2 regions of the Nocardioides bruguierae genome follow, and region 1 is predicted to be linked to the other one. Evidence: riboswitches for the same ligand, from Rfam matches in the RefSeq annotation. Region 1 holds a riboswitch; the other holds the start of a gene.
The links. A riboswitch is a leader RNA that binds a small molecule or an ion and turns the genes downstream of it on or off. The one in region 1 is predicted to bind S-adenosylmethionine.

Region 1 (3,400 bases):
GCGATATCAGGCGGGAGGTCGATGTAGTGAGTGTCCACGTGTTCGGCTACTGACGACCGAGCTCGGGAGGGTCCGACGCGGCAAGGCCAATCGACAGCTTTCCCGTCTCGCTCACCCGAGGCCGCGCGAGGGGGAGTCAGCCAGCGGCAGTAGTGCCTTCTGCCCCGCCAGGCTCCCCGGCCTCCGGGTCGCTGCTCGGGTCGGCGAAGAGCGGCTGCTCGTCCTGGTCGTCACCGAGCAGCGACAGCTGGTGGGAGCGACCCCTCCCCCGAGCTCCCCGCCGGCCCGCCGCGGGCCCGTCGGCCGAGGGCCGGACGTGGCGGTCGAGCGCGTCGTGCAGGCCGCGCCGCACGGTCTCGGCGAGGGTGTCCGCGTCGGTCTCGCCGAGGGCGACCCGACCGTTGCGGACGGCGACGATCGCGCGGATCATCCGCACCCGGTCGTCGTCGAAGAGGGTGGCCACGTGACGCGCGGGCACGGGCCCGTCGTGCAGCAGCTCGACCACGCCCACCAGGGCCTGGTCCACCCGCTCGGCGGGGAGGCGGCGCTGGTCCGCGGCCTCGCTCGAGCGGCCCTCCGGGTGGCCGGTCCGGGGCGGTGAGGCTCCCGGGGACTCCCCCGGCGACCCACCCGGGGGCTCGAGGAAGAGCCGGCCGCCGTGCTCGGCGGCCACCTCGTCGGCGAGCAGCTCGGCCTCGACGGCGAACCGGGCGACCCAGGACATCAGGTGCTCCGCCACGAACGGGGCGGCGGGCAGCTGGCTGCGGGCGACGAGCTCGTCCTCCACGACCGCGAGGGACAGGAACGGCACCCGGGCCGCGATCCGGGGCAGCGCCCGCTGGACCGCGTCGGGCCGGGGCAGCTCGACGACCAGGTGGGCGGTGAGGTGGAGCAGCGGCCGCTCGTCGTCGGGGCGGACGAACACCACGCCGCTGCCGGCGGGGACGGGGCTGTCGCCGTCGGGGTCGCGCGGCGGGGCGGAGCCGAAGTGCGCGGCCAGGGTCGCGTCGACCAGCTGCTGGAGGTGCTCCGGCCCGGCCGGGATCGTCAGCGGCGGCGGCACGGGGCCGGCGGCCGGCTCGGCGACGTCGCTGCGCAGGCCCTCGAGGTCGATCTCCTCGCTGACCAGGAACGCGGGGTCGAGCACGCCCAGCGCGTCGCGCAGGGTCGTCACCACCACGTCGGCGGCACGGTCGGCCTCGTCCGGCCCGAGGTCGAGGCTGCGCGTGCCGTCGGCCGGCAGCCCGTAGCCGAGCTCGGCGAGGACGCGCTGCCCCGCCTCGTCCAGGGAGCGGGTGGGCGGGAGCCCCACCTCGCAGCGCAGGCCCTCCTGCGGCGACGGGCCGACCTGGACCACGGGCCCGACCTCGTCGGTGCCCGGCGCCCCGAGCTCGACCTCCAGCAGCACACGTGTGCCGTTCTCACCCAGCGTGGCCAGCGTCAGCGCCAGCCGGCGGCGCAGCTCAGGCCACGCCCCCTCGTTCTCGACCCGGTCGGTCACCCGCACCTCACTCCTCGGGCGGACCCTCCACCCGACGTCAGGGAACGTAGACAGCCCCACCGACAGCGGTGGCCCCACTGGTCGAGACCACCGCTGTCGTCGCAGGTCAGGGGCCAGGTCAGAGGTCCTCTGCCGTCACGCCCGGCGGCAGCGTCAGGGCGGGCATCCACGTGCCGCGGACCCGTGCGGGCGGCCCCGGCGAGGGTTCCTGAGCCACCGGCACCTCCCCACCGACGACCCGGACGTTCAGCGCGAAGCCGGGCCAGCCGAGCAGCAGCGCGGTCCGGTGCAGGCGCGCGGCGTGGCCCGGCTCGACCGACCCGGTGAACGGGTGGTGGTGCCAGAGCGCGGTGCGCTCGCCGCTCAGGGCGGCGACGACGACCACGTGGCCGTCGACCTGCTCGACGAGCACGTCGACCCACTCGTCGGTGTCGACGACGGCCAGGACCTGCTGGCGCAGGTCGGGGAAGTGGCCCGGCTCCATCGACACCGGGGTGCCGGGCTCGGGGTACAGCGGGCAGCAGCCCATGACGGTCCTCCTACGAGGTCAGGGGACCTCGACGAGGCCCCGCGTTGCCTCCGCCGGTCGGCGGACGCCGGCTCTTCCTCCGGGGGCACCTTGCGCGGGGGCAGGTAGCCGAGCGACCAGCCGGAGGGCTTGTGGTCGCTGCTCGTGAGCCAGTCGTGAACGTAGAGGACGCCACCGACAGCCGTGCTCGGCACGGCCGTCGGTGGCGCTCGACCCGAGGTCGGGCCCGGGTCAGCGGCGGGGGTCGACCAGCACCTTGGCGTGGCTGGTGCGGCCGGAGTCGAGCTCGTCCATGGTCGCGGCCAGCTCCGAGAGCCCGATGGTGCCGGTGTGGAGACCGGCGACGGCGACCGAGCCGTCGGCGATGGAGCGCACGGCCCCGACGAAGTCCTCGTGCAGGTAGGCCAGGGAGCTGACGACGCGCAGCTCGCGGACCTGCCAGTCGCCGTAGCTGACGGTGGAGTCGGTCATCGGGAACCCCAGGAGGGAGAGGGTTCCGCCGCGGCGCACCAGCTCGGCCGAGGGCTGGAGCAGCGCGGCCGCGCCGGTGCACTCGTAGAGGACGTCGGCACCACGGCCGTCGGTCAGGGCCAGCAGGTGCTCCTGGGTGGCCTCGCCCGGCTCTCGGACGTCCGTGAAGCCCAATGCCTCGGCGGCTGCACGCCGCTCGGGGTTCGGCTCGATCACCAGGACGTGGCCGGCACCGGCGTGCCGGGCGTGCTGGGCCGCGAGCAGCCCGATCGGCCCGGCGCCCTGGACGACGACGAGCGCGCCGAGCTCCTGCGCGGTGCGGCGCACGGCGTGGAAGGTGACCGCGGTCGGCTCGACCAGGGCGGCGGCGACATCGTCCACCTGGTCGGGGAGCGGGAGGACCCGGCGGGCCTGCACGACGACGGACTCGGCGAAGCCGCCGTGGACGGGGGCGTGCGGGTCGACACCGTTGGCCTCCGCGAACGCGAGGTCGCAGTGCTCGGAGTGCCCACCCACGCACATGGCGCAGGCACCACAGGCGGGACCGACGCAGGCGACGACGCGCTGACCCACCTCGACGGTGGTGACGTCCTCGGCGACCCGGGCGATCGTGCCGGTCCACTCGTGGCCGAACACGGCGGGCGGCACCTTGCCGCCCGAGGTGTAGTTGTGGGTGTCGGTGGCGCAGACGCCGCAGTAGGTGATCGCGACCTCCACCGCGCCGGGCGGGAGCGTCGTCGGCTTCTCCTCCGTCACCAGCTCGACCTCGGACACACCCGTCACGCGCGCATAGTTCGACATGTGTCAAACATAGCGAGTCGACGCCGTCGAGTGGCGCGCTCTCAAGTGGAGGGAGGCGGATGCCGACACCCGTCAGGGTCAGGCTGTCGTCGAGGTGA
Region 2 (3,400 bases), on a different contig from region 1:
GGTACTCCCCCGGCACCGGCCCCGACGTGCTGCGCGCGGACGTCGCCGGGGAGGCGCTGCGGCTCGTGCGCGTGGTGCGGGGGCTGCTGCCGTCGTCCTGCCCGGAGGAGGTGCGCCACGAGGCCGACGCCCTCCTCGCGCTGCTGCTGCTCCAGCACTCCCGGCGCGGCGCCCGGGTCGACGAGGACGGCGGCCTCGTGCTCCTGCCCGACCAGGACCGCACCCGGTGGGACCACGCGGCGATCACCGAGGCGCTCGCCCTGCTGACCCCGCTGGCCACCGCGCCCGCGTCCCGGTGGCTGTGCGAGGCGCTGGTGGCGGCCGAGCACGCGATCGCGCCCACCTCCGCGGCCACCCGGTGGGACCGGGTCGTGGCCCGCTACGAGGAGCTGCTGGCGCTGGGCGAGAGCCCCGTCGTCCGCCTCAACCGGGCCGTGGCCCTCGCCGAGATGCACGGCCCGCACGCCGGCCTCGAGGCGCTGGCCGCGATCGACGCCGACAGGCTGCCCGGGCACCGCCTGCCCGGCGTCCGCGCGGAGCTGCTCGCCCGCGCCGGCCGCACCTCCGAGGCCCTGGCCGCCTTCGACGAGGCGATCGCGGCCTGCGAGAACGAGGCCGAGCTGGCCCACCTGCTGCGTCGTCGCGCCGAGACCTCCCGATGAGGCGTCTCCGCCACTAGTGCGCGACGAAGTGGTCCTGTTCTCGGCCGTCGGCGGTGCTTTTCGTCGCGCACTAGTGGGACGCACCGCGGGCCCCGACCCGAGGTGGGTGCGGGGCCCGCGGTGGCGGAGCGTGCGGGGCCGGGTCAGGCGATGCCGGTGCCCACGAAGGCCGAGTAGGAGGCCTTGATGGTGGCGGCGGGGCCGACCTGGTCGGAGACGGCGTCGAGCGTCTTGAGGCCCATGCCGGTGTTGATGATGACGGTCTCGGCCTCGGGGTCGAGCTGGCCGGTCTGCACGAGCTTGCGGGTGACGGCCACGGTGGTGCCGCCGGCGGTCTCGGTGAAGACGCCCTCGGAGCGGGCGAGCAGCAGGATGCCCTCGCGGACCTCGTCGTCGGTGACGTCCTCGACGGCGCCGCCGGTCTCCCGGGCGATGTCGAGCACGTAGATGCCGTCGGCGGGGTTGCCGATGGCGAGGCTCTTGGCGATGGTGTCCGGCTTGACCGGGCGGATCGCGTCGACGCCGGCCTTGTAGGCGGTGGAGACGGGCGAGCAGCCGTTGGCCTGGGCGCCGAAGATCTTGTACGGCTTCTCCTCGACGAGGCCGAGCTTGATCATCTCCTGGAAGGCCTTGTGCACCTTGGTCAGCTGCGAGCCGGAGGCGACGGGGATGACGACCTGGTCGGGCAGGCGCCAGCCGAGCTGCTCGGCGATCTCGTAGCCCAGCGTCTTGGAGCCCTCGGCGTAGAAGGGGCGCACGTTGACGTTGACGAACGCCCAGCCCTCCTCCTCGGCGGCGATCTCCTGCGCGAGCTTGTTGACGTCGTCGTAGTTGCCCTCGACGGCGACCAGCGAGTCGGTGTAGACGGCCGAGTTGACCTGCTTCGGCTTCTCCAGGTTGGAGGGGATGAAGACGACGGTCTTCATGCCGGCGCGGGCACCGGCGGCGGCCACGGCGTTGGCCAGGTTGCCGGTCGAGGGGCAGGCGAAGACCTTGGCGTCGAGCTCGCGGGCGGCCGAGAGGGCGCAGGCGACGACGCGATCCTTGAAGGAGTTCGTCGGGTTGGTGGAGTCGTCCTTCACCCAGAGCTTGGAGATGCCCAGTTCACGGCCGAGGTTGCCGGCCTCGAGCAGGCGGGTGAAGCCCGGCTCGGTGTTCGGGGACTCCTCGATGTCCGTGGGCACCGGGAGCAGCGCCTTGTAGCGCCAGATGTTGCGCGGGCCGCCCTCGATCTCCTCGCGGGTCACGGCCGGGAAGTCGTAGGCCACCTCGAGGGGGCCGAAACACTCCGGGCAGGCGTAGGAGGGGCCGAGCTCGACCTCGTGGCCGCACTCGCGGCACAGGAGGGAGCGCGCGTTGCCGAAGGCACCCTCGCGGACGCCGGGGGCGGTACCGGGGCCGGTGGACACCTCGGTCGTCGTCTCGATGGACTCGATCGTGGACGCAGCGCTCATGAGTACCTCCTCCTCATCTTCCCCGAGCACGTCTCTCGTGCCGGGCCGGAATTAGCACCTTTTCCGCGATCCGTTCCTGGCTGGCGTGCCAGGAGGCGGAGGTTCGCGGCGGTTGCCGGGACTTCAACGGGCCGTTCCCTCAGTCCCTCTCGATGAGAGCTGTGGCCACTGTACGTCCCGGAGTCTCGAATGGCGTACTCGAGTCCCAGGATGCGGTCGCGGCCACGTGTCTGATCGCCCCGTGGCGGGGCGACCTGAGCCGAACCCGGGCCGGGCCAGGCAAACCCAGGCGAACCGGGGCGGGCTCAGCGCTCGGCGGCGTCGTGCGCGAGCCGCGTGAGCAGGTCGACCACCCCGTCGGGGCCCTTCACGACGACGTCCGCCAGCTCGACGAGCGCCTGCTGCTCCGGCGAGGCGGAGGCGACCTTGAGCACCCGCAGCCCGTCCTCGGCCAGCACGTCGAGCTGCTTCATGGCCTCGACGTCACCCAGGTCGTCCCCGGCGAACAGGAAGCCACGCGCGCCGAGGCGCTGGGCGATCTCGGCCACGGCCATCCCCTTGTGCACCCCGGGGGCCCGGACCTCGACGACGTTGCGTCCCGGCTCCACGCCGAGGTCGTGCTCCTCGGCCAGCGCGGTCAGCGGGTCCAGCAACCGCTCGAAGGCGGCCTCGGGCTCGGCCAGGCGGCGGGTGTGCACCGCGACGGCCAGCCCCTTCTCCTCGACGAAGGCGCCGTCGGCGTCCTTCTCCTCGAGCAGGTCGGGCAGGGCGTCGACGAACTCGCGCAGGCCCTCCGGCGGCTCCGGGGTGTCGATCTCGCGGTGGCCGCCACGCCATCGCTCGTTGCCGTACTGCCCGAACAGGAACAGCTCGGTGCCGGCGGCGGCGAGCCGGTCGGCCAGCGCGTCGAGGTCGCCGAGGCCGATCACCTGCTCGGCGGGGCGGCCGGTGATGATCGCGACGCCCGCCACGTGGGGGGCGAGCGTCGCCAGGGCCTCGTGGGCGTCGGGATGGATGCCAGCGGAGGTGGGGTCGTCCACGATGGGCGCCAGCGTGCCGTCGAAGTCGAGGCCCACGACCGTGCCGTCCAGCACGGTCAGCAGGTCGCTCCAGCGACGCTCGGCGTCGGCGTTCGTGAACTCCATGTCGAACAGGGTCACACGAGCCGCGCTCGCGCGCGTCCCCTGATCGGCAGATGGGCCGCGACCCCCGCTCCCCCGCGGCGTGGCGTGTGGGCGGGGTCTCACCGCCCGGCCGGGCTCAGTCCAGCTCGCCGGTGAGGAT

Region 2: another riboswitch for S-adenosylmethionine. It lies ahead of thrC (threonine synthase); the one in region 1 lies ahead of M8316_RS06495 (hypothetical protein).

Annotation. Positions count from the first base shown of each region.
Region 1 covers NZ_JAMJPH010000009.1:41,604-45,003, reverse strand. Annotated here, with positions in the region: gene M8316_RS06505 (hypothetical protein) at 1-53, shown strand, start outside; gene M8316_RS06500 (T3SS (YopN, CesT) and YbjN peptide-binding chaperone 1) at 137-1,501, opposite strand; gene M8316_RS06495 (hypothetical protein) at 1,620-2,030, opposite strand; SAM riboswitch class IV at 2,067-2,180, opposite strand; gene M8316_RS06490 (zinc-dependent alcohol dehydrogenase) at 2,262-3,302, opposite strand.
Region 2 covers NZ_JAMJPH010000001.1:408,819-412,218, reverse strand. Annotated here, with positions in the region: gene M8316_RS01900 (RNA polymerase sigma factor) at 1-662, shown strand, start outside; gene thrC (threonine synthase) at 806-2,116, opposite strand; SAM riboswitch class I at 2,127-2,275, opposite strand; gene otsB (trehalose-phosphatase) at 2,422-3,261, opposite strand; gene M8316_RS01885 (LytR C-terminal domain-containing protein) at 3,377-3,400, opposite strand, start outside.